3 regions of the Cellulosimicrobium sp. SJTW-1 genome follow, and region 2 is predicted to be linked to each of the others. Evidence: predicted binding sites of a transcription regulator. Region 2 holds the regulator's gene; each other region holds the start of a gene.
The links. Region 2 encodes HrcA, which represses chaperone genes, less so after heat shock. Its sites were predicted from a motif close to TTNGCACTCGNNNNNNNCGAGTGCNAA; they were not measured.
Positions count from the first base shown of each region.

Region 1: a site for HrcA is predicted at 2,434-2,460, ahead of groES (co-chaperone GroES). Genes of this name have one in related genera too.
Region 3: a site for HrcA is predicted at 1,453-1,479, ahead of RSE42_RS15015 (FmdB family zinc ribbon protein). Genes of this name have one in related genera too.

Region 1 is NZ_CP136680.1:1,186,981-1,191,113, reverse strand. It holds gene RSE42_RS05440 (MerR family transcriptional regulator) at 123-1,208, opposite strand; gene RSE42_RS05435 (WhiB family transcriptional regulator) at 1,514-1,804, shown strand; gene groES (co-chaperone GroES) at 1,994-2,290, opposite strand; gene RSE42_RS05425 (THUMP-like domain-containing protein) at 2,529-3,806, shown strand; gene RSE42_RS05420 (glutamate--cysteine ligase) at 3,803-4,133, shown strand, end outside.
Region 2 is NZ_CP136680.1:2,616,314-2,620,446, forward strand. It holds gene RSE42_RS11945 (HIT domain-containing protein) at 1-146, opposite strand, end outside; gene RSE42_RS11950 (16S rRNA (uracil(1498)-N(3))-methyltransferase) at 143-955, opposite strand; gene dnaJ (molecular chaperone DnaJ) at 969-2,093, opposite strand; gene hrcA (heat-inducible transcriptional repressor HrcA) at 2,200-3,216, opposite strand; gene RSE42_RS11965 (MFS transporter) at 3,296-4,133, opposite strand, start outside.
Region 3 is NZ_CP136680.1:3,344,425-3,348,557, forward strand. It holds gene RSE42_RS15010 (penicillin acylase family protein) at 1-1,282, opposite strand, end outside; gene RSE42_RS15015 (FmdB family zinc ribbon protein) at 1,572-1,886, shown strand; gene RSE42_RS15020 (SAF domain-containing protein) at 2,070-2,795, shown strand; gene mscL (large conductance mechanosensitive channel protein MscL) at 2,926-3,414, shown strand; gene RSE42_RS15030 (hypothetical protein) at 3,444-3,704, opposite strand; gene RSE42_RS15035 (hypothetical protein) at 3,730-4,133, opposite strand, start outside.

The sequences.
Region 1 (4,133 bases), 1.4 Mb from region 2:
GATTCTACGCCGCGGGCCCTCGCCGTATTCCCGCCCGGTGCTCGCCGGCCGGGCCTGCGCGAGGGGCGGACGGCGGGGTGCACGAGCGCGCACCCCGCCCGACCGGCGGGCCCGCGGGCGGCTCAGCGCACGACGGCGAGCAGCTCGTGGAGGAGGCCCGTGAAGCTGCGCACCCGGTGGACGGTCGCGGCGAGCGGGAGCTCCTCCGCGGCCTGGTCGCTCGGGAGCCCGACGAAGAACGGCAGGCTCGGGTTCGCGTCGTGCGCGGCGTGCACGATGCCCAGGTCGGGACGCGCCTGCGTGGTCACCATCGCCACCGCGGACGGCCGCACCATCGTCACGATCTCCAGCGTGCGGTGCACGTTCGCGGGCCCGGTGACGATCCGCGCCATCGCGCCGTGCGAGGCGAGCGACGCGGCGAGCGCGTGCGCGGCCAGCGGGAGCGGCTCGTCGGGCGCCGCGAAGACGAGGACGATCCGCCGCATGCGGCTCGGGTGGTTCCGGGGCGGCCCCCCGGCGGCCACGATCGCGTCCTCGCTCGCCTGCGTGTACTCGCGCAGCGCGACGAGCGTCGCGTTGGCGAGCACGACCTCGGGCACCTCGCCCGGGCCGGCGAGCACGGTGCGCTCGGCCAGGCGCTCGAGCGCGGGCTCGACGAGGTCGGACCACCACGCGGCCGGGTCGCCGCCCGTCGGGATGCGTAGCAGCCGGTCGCACGCGCGCTGGTCGTAGGCGATCGCCGCGTCGACGACGTCGGAGACGCGCGTGGGCCGCGGTCCCTCACGGACGCCGACCGGACGGGGACCGGCGGCCCGTGCGGGCTCGCCCCCCGGGACGGCGCGCAGGAACGGGCGCGACGGCGGCGGCTCGGGCGCGTCGTCGTCGGCCTCGGGCTCGTCGGCGTCGAGGTCGCCCGCGCCGTCGGCGCCGCGGTCGTCGAAGGAGATCGCCCCACGGTTCGCGGCGAGCTCCTCCTCGTCGGCGGCGAGCGCGGCGCGGGCCGCGTCGGCGGGGGCGACGCCGTCGAGCGTGAGGCGGCGCATCACGACGAGGCGAGCGACGTCGTCGTCCGTGTAGCGCCGGTGGGAGCCGGCCCGGTGCTGCGAGGGGCCGAGGCCGTAGCGACGGTCCCAGGTGCGCAGGGTCGCGGGCGCGACGCCGAGCCGGCGCGCGACGGCGGCGACGGCGAGGCCGGGAGACGAGGTCATGCTCGGTCGGGCTCCCTCGGGGTCGGGGGCGGACCGGACTGAGGTCATGGATCGATTCTGCCGAGCGGGCACCCGTCTCGCCACCTCGTAGAGGTCACAGTCGTGCACCCTTCGCGCCACACCCGCGCCGTATTTGTTCGCTGCACGCGCAAACGCGCCGGTCGCTGCGGATCGCGTCAGCGCGCCCGGAGCGGTCGACGCGGTTGACCCCCCTCACACCGCTCCACGAGCGGTTCAACCTGCCCGTTCACTTTTTCCTCACAGGGGACTTGAACAAGTCTTGCAACGCTTGTAGGTTGTTCGGCATGGCAGAGATCTCGAGGCTCCCCGGGCCCGTCATGGAGCTGTGGGAATGGCAGTACCAGGGTTCGTGCCGCGACGCGGACGACACGTTGTTCTTCCACCCCGAGGGTGAGCGCGGCTCGACGCGACGACGGCGAGCGGAGGCCGCGAAGGCGATCTGCCACTCGTGCCCCGTGATGATGCAGTGCCGCGAGCAGTCGCTCCGCGTGCGCGAGCCGTACGGGGTGTGGGGCGGCCTGAGCGAGGACGAGCGCGCCGCCATCCTCGCGGGCGGCGCCCGCCGCACCGGCTGACGCTCCCTCTCCCCGGGCACCACCGCGGTGCCTCCGCGCCACCAGCAGACCTGCACGGCCCCGGTCCGACGTCGTACCGGGCGCACGTGCGCACGACCCGTGGGACCACCGGTGGGGCGACCGGCCACGGAACGCAGCAGGACCCCGCGACCGACGGTCGCGGGGCCCTGCTGCTGAACCGGGTCGGCGTCAGCCGACCACCACGGCGAGGATGTCGCGCGCGGACAGGACGAGGTAGTCCTCGCCGCCGTACTTGACCTCGGTGCCGCCGTACTTGCTGTAGATGACCTTGTCGCCGACGGTCACGTCGAGCGGGACGCGGTTGCCGTTGTCGTCGACACGGCCCGGACCGACGGCCAGGACCTCGCCCTCCTGGGGCTTCTCCTTGGCGGTGTCCGGGATGACCAGGCCGGATGCGGTCGTGGTCTCGGCCTCGAGGGCCTTCACGACGATCCGGTCCTCGAGCGGCTTGATGGGGACCGACACGTCGGACCTCCCCTTTCGCGGTGAGAACTGCAACGGATGGGTCGAGCGCACCGGCTGGCCGTCGTCGCGGGTGCCGGACAGCCTGGTCGCACGTGGTGCCGCCTCCGCGAGCGGTGGCGGCACGTCTCAAATCTAGGTCCCGGTTAGCACTCGGTCAAGGCGAGTGCCAACGTCCGTCCTGCGGACGACCGGGCCCCGGCTGCGCGTGGTCCCCGGCCCCCGTGGAAGGATCGACGCCATGGACGCCGCCACGCTCACCAAGCTGCTCAGCCCCGAGGGCTGGGCCCTGCTCGGCGCGCTCCCGCCGTACGACGAGCAGCAGTCGCTCGTGCTCGCGGCAGGGCTGCGCGCGAAGGGCGTCGACCCGGACCTGGCCGCCGCGGCCCTCACCCAGTCCCGGCTGCGCGCCGCGGCGCACGGCAAGCTCGGCGCGTTCGCCGACGGCATGCTCTTCACGCAGGCGGGGCTGGAGCAGGCGAGCCGGCTCGTCGTCGCGGGCCTGCACGCCCGGCGGTACCAGGAGGCGGGGATCCGGCGCGTCGCGGACCTCACGAGCGGGATCGGCGTCGACGCGCTCGCGTTCGCCGCCGCGGAGCTCGAGGTGCTCGCGACCGACGTCGACGAGCTCACCGCGGCGATCGCGACCGTCAACCTGCGCCACTTCCCCGAGGCCGAGGTGCGCCACGGCGACGGGCTCGCGCTCGACCTGGAGGGCGAGCGGATCGAGGGCGTGTACGCCGACCCCGCGCGCCGCACCCGCGCCGGCACGCGCGTGTTCGACCCGAAGGCCTACGCCCCGCCGCTCGACGCGGTGTGGGCGCTGCGCGAGCGTGTGCCCGCGGTCGGGATCAAGGTCGGCCCGGGCATCCCGCACGCCGGCCTGCCCGAGGACGCCGAGACCGAGTGGGTGTCGGTCGACGGGGACGTCGTGGAGGCCGGGCTCTGGTTCGGCCCGCTCGCGCCCGAGGGACCGGGCCGGTCGGCGCTCGTCCTGTCGTCGTGGACCGGGCCCGACGGGACCGCGCGCACCACGACCCGCCGGATCGCCCACCGCCCCGGCGACGAGGACGTGGTGCCCGAGGTGGGCGCCGTCGGGCAGTACCTCTACGAGCCCGACGGCGCCGTGATCCGGGCGGGGCTCGTCGCCCACGCGGCGCGCGGGCTGGGCGGCCGCCTGCTCGACCGGACCATCGCGTACGTGACCACCGACTCCCCCGCGCCGCTCGACGCGACGGGGCTCGCGGACGGGCTCGCGCGCGGCTACCGCGTGCTCGACACCATGCCGTTCGGCCTCAAGCGACTGCGCTCGTACCTCCGCGAGCGCGGCGTGGGTCGTCTGACGATCAAGAAGCGGGGCACCGCCGTCACGCCGGAGCAGCTCCGCCGGCAGCTCGCCCTCACGGGCGACGCGACGGCGACGATCGTCCTCACGCGCGTCGGCGGCTCCCAGCAGGTGCTCGTCGTCGAGCCGCTCTCCGCTCCCCCGGCCGGCGCCGGGCAGGACGGGCCCCGGTGAGCGCCCTCCCGCGCCGCACGGCGATCCCCTTCGCGCGCTCGGAGCGCTCGACCGTCGGGCTCGAGTGGGAGCTCGCGCTCGTCGACGCCGACTCCGGCGACCTGCGGCAGGTCGCGCAGACCGTGCTCGACGCCGTGCGCCCGGCCGACGGCGGCCCGCACCCGTCGATCAAGCAGGAGCTCCTGCTCAACACGGTCGAGGTCGTGAGCGGCGTGTGCCGCACGGTGGGCGAGGCCGGCCGCGACCTGCAGCGCTCGGTCGAGGAGCTGCGCGCCGTGACGGACCCGCTCCGCGTCGAGCTCATGAGCGCGGGCACGCACCCGTTCG
Region 2 (4,133 bases):
ACGAGCACGTGCACGGGCGCCTGCGGGTCGATGTCGCGGAACGCGATCGAGCGCTCGCTGGTCGCCACGACGTCGGCCGGCACCTCCCCCGCGACGATGCGGCAGAAGAGGCAGTCCGGGTCGGTGCGCAGGTCGGTGCTCGTCATGCCCCCGAGGCTAGACCACGCGTCCCGGCCACGCCCCAGCGGCCGAGCCGCTCCGCGAGCAGCGCCACGGCCACCGGGCCGGCGGTCGACGTGCGCAGCACGTGGGGCCCGAGCCGCGCCGCGACCGCGCCGGCCGCCGTGAGGTCGGCGAGCTCGCGGTCGGAGATCCCGCCCTCCGGGCCGACGACGACGAGCACCTCGGGCGCGGGCGCGCCGTCCGTGGCCGGACCGGCGGGCAGCCCGACGTCGGCGAGCGGCGTCGTCGCCTCCTCGTGCAGGACGATCGCCCGACCGCCCGCCGCGACGACGTCGACGACCCGCGCCGCGAGGCCGCGCGAGTCGAGCGCGACCTCGACGCGGGGCAGGCGCGCGCGCCGGGCCTGCTTGGTCGCCGTGCGGACGGTCGCGAGCCACCGCGCGCGGGACTTCGCCGCGCGCTCGCCGCGCCACACGACGACGGACCGCTCCGCCTGCCACGGCACGACCACGTCGACGCCGATCTCCGTCGCCGCCTCGATCGCCATCTCGTCGCGGTCACCCTTGGCGAGCGCCTGGACGAGCGTCACGACGACGTCCGGCGCCGGCTCGCGGTCCACCTCCTGCACGAGGAGCGTCACGCGGCCCGACTCGGCGTGCTCGACGACGCACCGCAGCCGGAGCCCGTCACCGTCGACGACGTCGACGCGCTCGCCCGCGCCGCGCCGCTGCACGACGCCCGCGTGCCGGCCCTCCGCGCCGTCGAGCACGTACCGGTCGCCGGGCGCGACGCCGTCGGTCCCCGTCTCGGCGAGGAACACCGGAGCACTCATGCCCGCGCCCCGCTCAGCGGCCGGAGAGCTTGTCGCGCAGGCGCGAGAACACGCCCGGGTGCGCGGCGGCGAGCCGGGGCTCGGGCCGCTCCTCGCCGCGCAGCGCGGCGAGCGAGCGCAGGAGCTGCTCCTGCTCGGGGTCGAGGGCCGTCGGCACCTGGACCTCGATGTGCACGTTGAGGTCGCCGCGCCCGCTGCCGTGCAGGTGCCCGACACCGAGGTTCTTCAGCGTGACGATCTGGTTCGGCTGCGTGCCGGGGCGCAGGTCGATCTCCTGGAGCCCGTCGAGCGTCTCCAGCTCGAGCACGGTGCCGAGGGCGGCCGCCGTCATGGGCACCTGGAGGGTGCAGTGCAGGTCGTCGCCGCGGCGCACGAACGTGTCGTGGTTGCGCTCGCGGATCTCGACGTACAGGTCGCCCGCGGGGCCGCCGGCCGGGCCGACCTCGCCCTGCGCGGTGAGCTTGATGCGCGTGCCCGTGTCGACGCCCGCCGGGACGTTGACCGTGATGCTGCGGCGGCTGCGCACGCGGCCCTCGCCCGAGCACTCCGCGCACGGCTCGGGGATGACCGTGCCGAAGCCCTGGCACGCGGCGCACGGCGCGCTCGTCATGACCTGGCCGAGGAACGAGCGCGCGACGCGCTGGACCGTGCCGCGGCCGTGGCACACCTCGCACGTGCGGGGCGAGGTGCCCGGACGGCAGCAGGTGCCGCCGCACGTGCCGCACACGACCGCCGTGTCGACCTGGAGCTCGCGCTGCGCGCCGAACGTCGCCTCGGAGAGGTCGATGTCGAGCCGCACGAGCGCGTCCTGGCCGCGGCGGGCGCGCGGGATCGGGCCCTGCTGCGCCTGGGCGCCGCCGAAGAACGTCTCGAAGATGTCCTGGAAGCCGAACCCGCCGCCCATCGGGCCGCCGCCCCCGCCGCCGGGGGCGCTGGGGTCGACGCCGAGGTCGTACTGCTGGCGCTTCTCCGGGTTGGACAGCACCTCGTAGGCGCGCGCGACGTCCTTGAAGCGGTCGCCCGCCTCCTCGCCCGCGACGTCCGGGTGCAGCTCGCGCGCGAGCTTGCGGTACGCCTTCTTGATCTGGTCCTGGCTGGCGTCACGGGCCACGCCGAGGATCTCGTAGTAGTCGCTCACACGTCACTCTCTGCTGGTGCGGGTCGTGAGGCCGGCGCGGGGCCGGTCGGGAGGGGTCGGGGGTGGTCGTCGAGCGGGCCCGCCGCGGGCGGGGAGACCGCGGGGCTCACGTGCCGAGCACCCGTGACAGGTAGCGCGCGACCGCGCGCACCGCCGCGATGGTGCCGGGGTAGTCCATGCGGGTCGGCCCGATCGAGCCGACGAGCGCGACCGTGTCACCGTCGTTACCGTAACCGGTCGTCACGACGGAGGTCTCCGCGAGGCCCTCGAGCTGGGTCTCGCGACCGATCCGGACGCTCACGCCCGACTCGGCGGCCATCTCGGTGAGCAGCCCGAGCAGGACGACCTGCTCCTCGAGCGCCTCGAGGACGGGGCGCAGCGCATGCTCGAACCGCATGCCCGCGCGCGCGAGGTTCGCCGTGCCCGCGAGGACGAGGCGCTCCTCGCTCTCCTCCGCGAGCGTCTGGGCGACGAGGTCGCCCACCGCGCGGACGAGCGGGGCGTCGTCGGGGTGGAAGCTCTCGGTCACGGCGGCGAGACCGGGCGCGAGGTCCGTGAGGCGCTTGCCCGCGGCCGCGGCGTTGAGCCGCGCGCGCACCTCGACGAGCGTGCCCTCGTCCGGCAGGCTCGCGACCTCGAGCGTGCGCTGCTCGACGCGACCCGTGTCCGTGATGATGACGACCAGGAGCCGCGACTCGCCGACGGGCACCAGCTCGAGGTGGCGCAGGCCCGACCGGCTCAGCGACGGGTACTGCACGACGGCGACCTGGCCGGTGAGCTGGGCGAGCAGGCGCCCGGCGCGGGCGATGACGTCGTCGAGGTCCACGCCCTCGGACAGGAAGGTCTCGATGGCGCGCTTCTCCGGCGCGGACAGCGGCTTGACGCCCGAGAGGCGGTCCACGAAGAGCCGGTAGCCCTTGTCCGTCGGGATCCGGCCCGCGGACGTGTGCGGCTGGGCGATGTACCCGGCGTCCTCGAGGGCCGCCATGTCGTTGCGGATCGTGGCGGGCGAGACGCCGAGGCTGTGGCGCTCGGTGAGCACGCGCGAACCCACGGGCTCGCGCGTGAGGACGTAGTCCTCGACGATGGCCCGCAGCACCTCGAGCCGGCGCTCCTCGCTCACGTCCACCTCCCGCGTGCCGCACCGTCGCCGCCCGGGCGGGCGTGCGGGAGTCGGCACTCTCGACCTCCGAGTGCCAATCCTACGCGTCCGCGCGGCCCGTCCGGCGGTCCTCCGCTCGTCGCGAACGCAGGTCGAGGAGGCCGACGACGAGCGCGACCGCGACGAGGCCGATCGTCACCAGGAGCGCGCGCCCGGTCGCGTCCGCCGCCGAGTCGCCGCTCGCGAGCCCGCCGTAGTAGACGGACAGGACCACGGAGATCCCGACGGCCGACCCGATGCGCTGGCCGAGCTGCAGCATGCTGCCCGCCACCCCGGCCCGGTTCACCGGCACCTCGGACAGCGTGAGCGTCTGGTTCGGCGCGATGACCGTCCCGCTGCCCGCGCCCGCGACGAGCAGCGCGACCGCGAGCGCCGGGCCGACGGCGCCCGGGTCGTCCCCGAGCGTGCGCACGACGACCTCCGCCGCGACCACCCCCACGAGCACGAGCACGACACCGCCGACGACGAGCTCGCGGCCCCAGCGCGCGACCCAGCGGCCCGAGAACCACGCCGACACGCCCGACGCGACCGCGAACGGCGTGCCGACGAGCCCCGCCTGGAGCGGCGTGTACCCGAGCTCGTCCTGGAGGTAGAGCGTGACGACGAGGAAGATGCCCGTGAACCCGGCGAAGTACGCGAGGCCGAGCAGCGCGCCGTTGCGGAAGGACCCGAGCCCCACGACCTGCGGGTCGAGCACGGCCTCGCCCGTGCGCCGCTGGTAGCGCCGCTCCCACCCGACGGCGCCCACCACGGCGGCCGCGGCCGGCACGAGCCACCACCAGCGCGACGCGTCGTCGCCGCGGCCGGTCGTCGTGACGAACGGCATCATCACGCCGAGGGTCGCGGCGCCGAGCAGGCCCAGCCCGACGAGGTCGAGC
Region 3 (4,133 bases), 730 kb from region 2:
CCAGCCGCGTGTCCAGCGCGGGCGTGTCGACGGCCGCGTCCGTCGCCGGGATCGCCTCGGAGACGATCGGCCCGTGGAGCGTCGAGCGGACCTCGATCTCGATGTCGTCGCCCCCGGCGACGCGCAGCGTCTCGGTGCGGGTCTCCAGCGGGACCCACTCGTCGCCGCGCAGGTACGTGTCGTCGCGCACGCGCTCGACGAAGAAGTCGGTGACGTCGGCGCCCATGTTCGTCAGGCCCCAGGCGAGCTGGGCGTTGTGGCCGATGACGACGCCGGGGAAGCCGGCGAACGAGAAGCCCGCGACGTCGAACCCGCACGCCGGGGAGACCTCGTTGCAGTGCAGCCCCACCTGCGCCCAGATGCCGGGCGCCCCGAGGGCGAGGTGCGGGTCGTTCGCGAGGATCGGCTTGCCCGACGCCGTGTGCTCGCCGGAGACGACCCACGAGTTCGAGCCGGTGCCCTCGCCGCGCCCGATGAGCACGGGGACGGCGCCGAGCGCGCGGTCCGCGGCCTCGAGCGCGGCCTGGAGGTGGTCGGAGCCGTACTCGGCGCGGGCCTGCGGGCCCAGGTCGAGGGCGACCTCCTGCGGGTTCTCGAGCTCGCCGGGGTCGAGGATCGGCGCGTTGAGCTCGGACGGGTAGGCGGGGAACAGCTCCGCGACGCGCGCCGTGTCCTGGAGCGTGCCGTAGGCCAGCGCGCGGTCGAGCTCGTCGTCGTAGTTGCCGCGCAGGTCCCAGGCCATCGCCTTGAGCCACGCGAGCGAGTCGACCGGGTCCCAGGGCTCGGGCTCGGCGACGTCGACCTGCAGCCCGAGCACCGTGTACTCGAGCGCGATCTCCGACGGGCTGCGGTCCTCCAGGTAGGCGTTCACGCCCTCCGCGTACGCCTGGAGGTACGCCTTCGTCTCGGGGGAGACGACGTCCCACTCCTCCTCCGCGACCTGGCGCCAGCCGAACGTGCGCGTCACGGTGTCGGCGGCGATGGCGTCCGGGTTGTCGCCGACGAGCTCGGCGAGCCGCCCCGACGTGACGTGCCGGCGGTAGTCCATCTCGAAGAAGCGGTCCTGCGCCTGGACGTAGCCCTGGGCGCGGAAGAGGTCCTCGGGGGTGTCGGCGTAGATCTGCGGCACACCCTGGGCGTCGCGCAGCACGGTCACCTCGCTGCCGAGGCCGGGCACGGAGATCTCGCCGGACGCCTGCGGGAGCGGGCGCCGGACGGTGACCACGACGAACGCGGCACCCGCGACGAGCGCGACGACGAGCAGCGCCGCCACGCCGATCAGGACGCGCCGGCGCGCGGACCGGCGACGACGCCGCGGCGGGGCCGCGGCCTCGCCCGGGGTCGCGGGGTCGGCACCGGTGGCGGGGTCACCGGCGGGGGCCTCGGCGGGTTCGTGCGCAGACACGGATGCGAGACTACCCCGGCCCTGCCCGGGCGCCGGTCCGCGTATGATTAGCACTCGGAAGTTTCGAGTGCCAGGCGGTGTTGACACCGTCGACCAGGCCGAGACCGTCCCGATCCCGACCCGCCGGTGGCCGCCTCGACGGCCGTCTCGTGAACGAGGAGAACCCGTGCCCACCTACGCCTACACCTGCACCGCCTGCGGTCACGCCTTCGACATCCACCAGTCGTTCAGCGACGACGCCCTCACGGTGTGCCCCGAGTGCTCGGGCCGCCTGCGCAAGGTGTTCTCCTCCGTGGGCGTGACGTTCAAGGGTTCCGGCTTCTACCGCACGGACTCGCGGTCCGGCGGGAAGACGTCGACGGCGCCCGCCGCCTCGACGTCCAGCACGTCCTCGTCCTCGTCGTCGTCGGCGGGGTCGTCCTCGTCGTCGGGCGGCACGGGCTCGGGCGGCGCGTCGAGCAGCTCTGCCGCGTCGTCCTGACCTGACGCGGCGCCGTCGGGTCGCTCTCCCCTGACGCGCCCGGGCTCCGTCGTGGCACCGCACCGGTGCGCGGCCGACCACAGCGGGTCGGTCGGCTCACGGTGCGCGGCCCGCGTGCCGCGTCGTCCACAGACCGCCGCGCACCGCGGCCACCGGCTCGCCGCGCGCGGCTACGGTCGCGCCATGCCTCGCTCCTCCCGCCCGCCCGACCCGTCAGCCCACCCCGGCCGCGCCGCCGCCCGACGGCGGCTGCTGCACGGCCTGTGGTGGCGGTCCCGGTTCGTGGTCGCCGCGCTGTGCTGCGGGCTCGCCGCGTCGGTCGTCGTCGGTGCGCTGCGGCCCCCACCCCCGCCGACGGCTCCCGCCGTCGTGACGGCCCGCGCCGTGCCGCCCGGCACCACGCTCGCGGCACCCGACGTGCGGGTGGACCACGTCCCGGCCTCCCTCCTGCCCGCCGGGGCACCGGCCCGGGCCGACGACGTCGTCGGACGCCGCGCGACCGTCGCCCTGCCGGAGGGCACGCTCCTCCAGGACGGCCTCGTCGGCGGAGGAGAGCTCGCCGCCGGGGCGCCCGACGGGACCGTGGTCGCCCCCGTCCGGCTCGACCCGGGCGTCGCCGCGCTCCTCGAGCCGGGCGACCGCGTCGACCTGCTGGCCGCGGGCGACCCCGCGCTCGCCCCGGCACCCACGGAACCCGCGGAGACGGGGTCCGCTCCCCCGGACGACCCGTACCTGGCCCGCGCCGCGGTCGTCGTGCCGGCACCCGAGCCCGACGACGGCGGCGGCCTGCTCGGCACCGGTGGGTCAGGCTCCGACGTCGTGACCCTCGTCGCGGTGCGCCCCGAGGAGGCCGTCCGGCTGGCGGCGCGGTCCGGGCACGCCCCGGTCACGGCCGTCCTGGTCCCGTGACGACTCCGTGAGACCGCCGACCCGCCGGGCGAAGCCGTTGCCGGTCGCCGCGCCCGTTGGCAGGATCACGCGTGCACGTGTCGTGGCGCCGCCGCCACGCGTGCCCGTCGACAGGAGAGGGAAGCAGCACATGAAGGGCGTGTTCCAAGGGTTCAAGGAGTTCGTGCTCCGCGGCAACGCGATCGACCTGGCGGTCGGCGTCGTCATCGGGGCCGCGTTCTCCGGGGTCGTCACGGCGATCGTCGAGGACTTCATCAACCCCCTCATCGGGGCGATCTTCGGCAAGCCCGACCTCACCGGCCTGTGGGACATCACGCTGCGCGCGGGGAACGAGGCGAAGGACATCCCGCCCTCCGTCATCTCCGTCGGCGGGGTCCTCAACGCGATCCTCCAGTTCCTCATCATCGCCGTCGCCCTCTACTTCGTCATCGTCCTGCCGATGAACAAGCTCGCGGAGCGCCGCAAGAAGGACGAGGAGCCCGAGCCCGAGGCACCTGCCGAGGACGTGCGCGTGCTCCAGGAGATCCGCGACCTTCTCGCCGCCCAGGCCGGCAGCGGCCCCGGCGCGGCGCCCGGCGGGACGACGCCCGGCGGGCCGACGCCCCCGCGGCACCTCTGACGCCGCTCAGCCGGTCGCCCGGCGAGCCGTCAGTGGCGCCCGTAGTGGGGCGGCACGTCGCCCAGCAGGCGGTCGTCGTTCTCGCCCGGCACGCCGCGGCGGGGGGCTGACTCGTCGCCCCAGCCCTCGGCCCGCTCGTCGGCGCTCGTGCCGGGCACCACCGTGCTCTCGGTCCCCCGCCGCACGGCCCGCCGCGGACGCCGACGGCGCCCGGCCTCGGGCTCGGGACGGTCGCGCCCGTCGTCGGGTAGGTGCGACGGGTTGGGGCTCGGGTCGGCGGTCGTGCTCACGCGTCCCATGGTCCCACCGGCGGGGTTACAGGTCCTCGTCGCCGTGCTGCTCGTCGTCGTCGATCACCGGCACGACGACGATCCGGTCGCCCCCGCCCGTCTGCGCGACGCCGCCCGTCTCCGGGAGCCGCGCGTCGCGCACGGCCTGCACGACCCGCCGGATGCGCTCGGCCTCCTTGGCGGGGTCGAGGAACGCGGCGGCGGACCAGACCTGCGCGACCGTCCAGCCGATGCGCTCGAGCCGCTCGGCGACCTGCCGGTCGCGCACGCGGACGCTGCGCTCGGCGACGTAGGCCGCGTCGTCGGTGAGGACGGCGACGAGGAGCTCGCCGGGCAGGTCCGGGTGGCCGACGACGAGCGGGATGCGGTCGCCGTCGCCGATGCCGTAGTCGGTCTCGACGACGAGCCCCGCGCGCCAGAGCCGCTCGG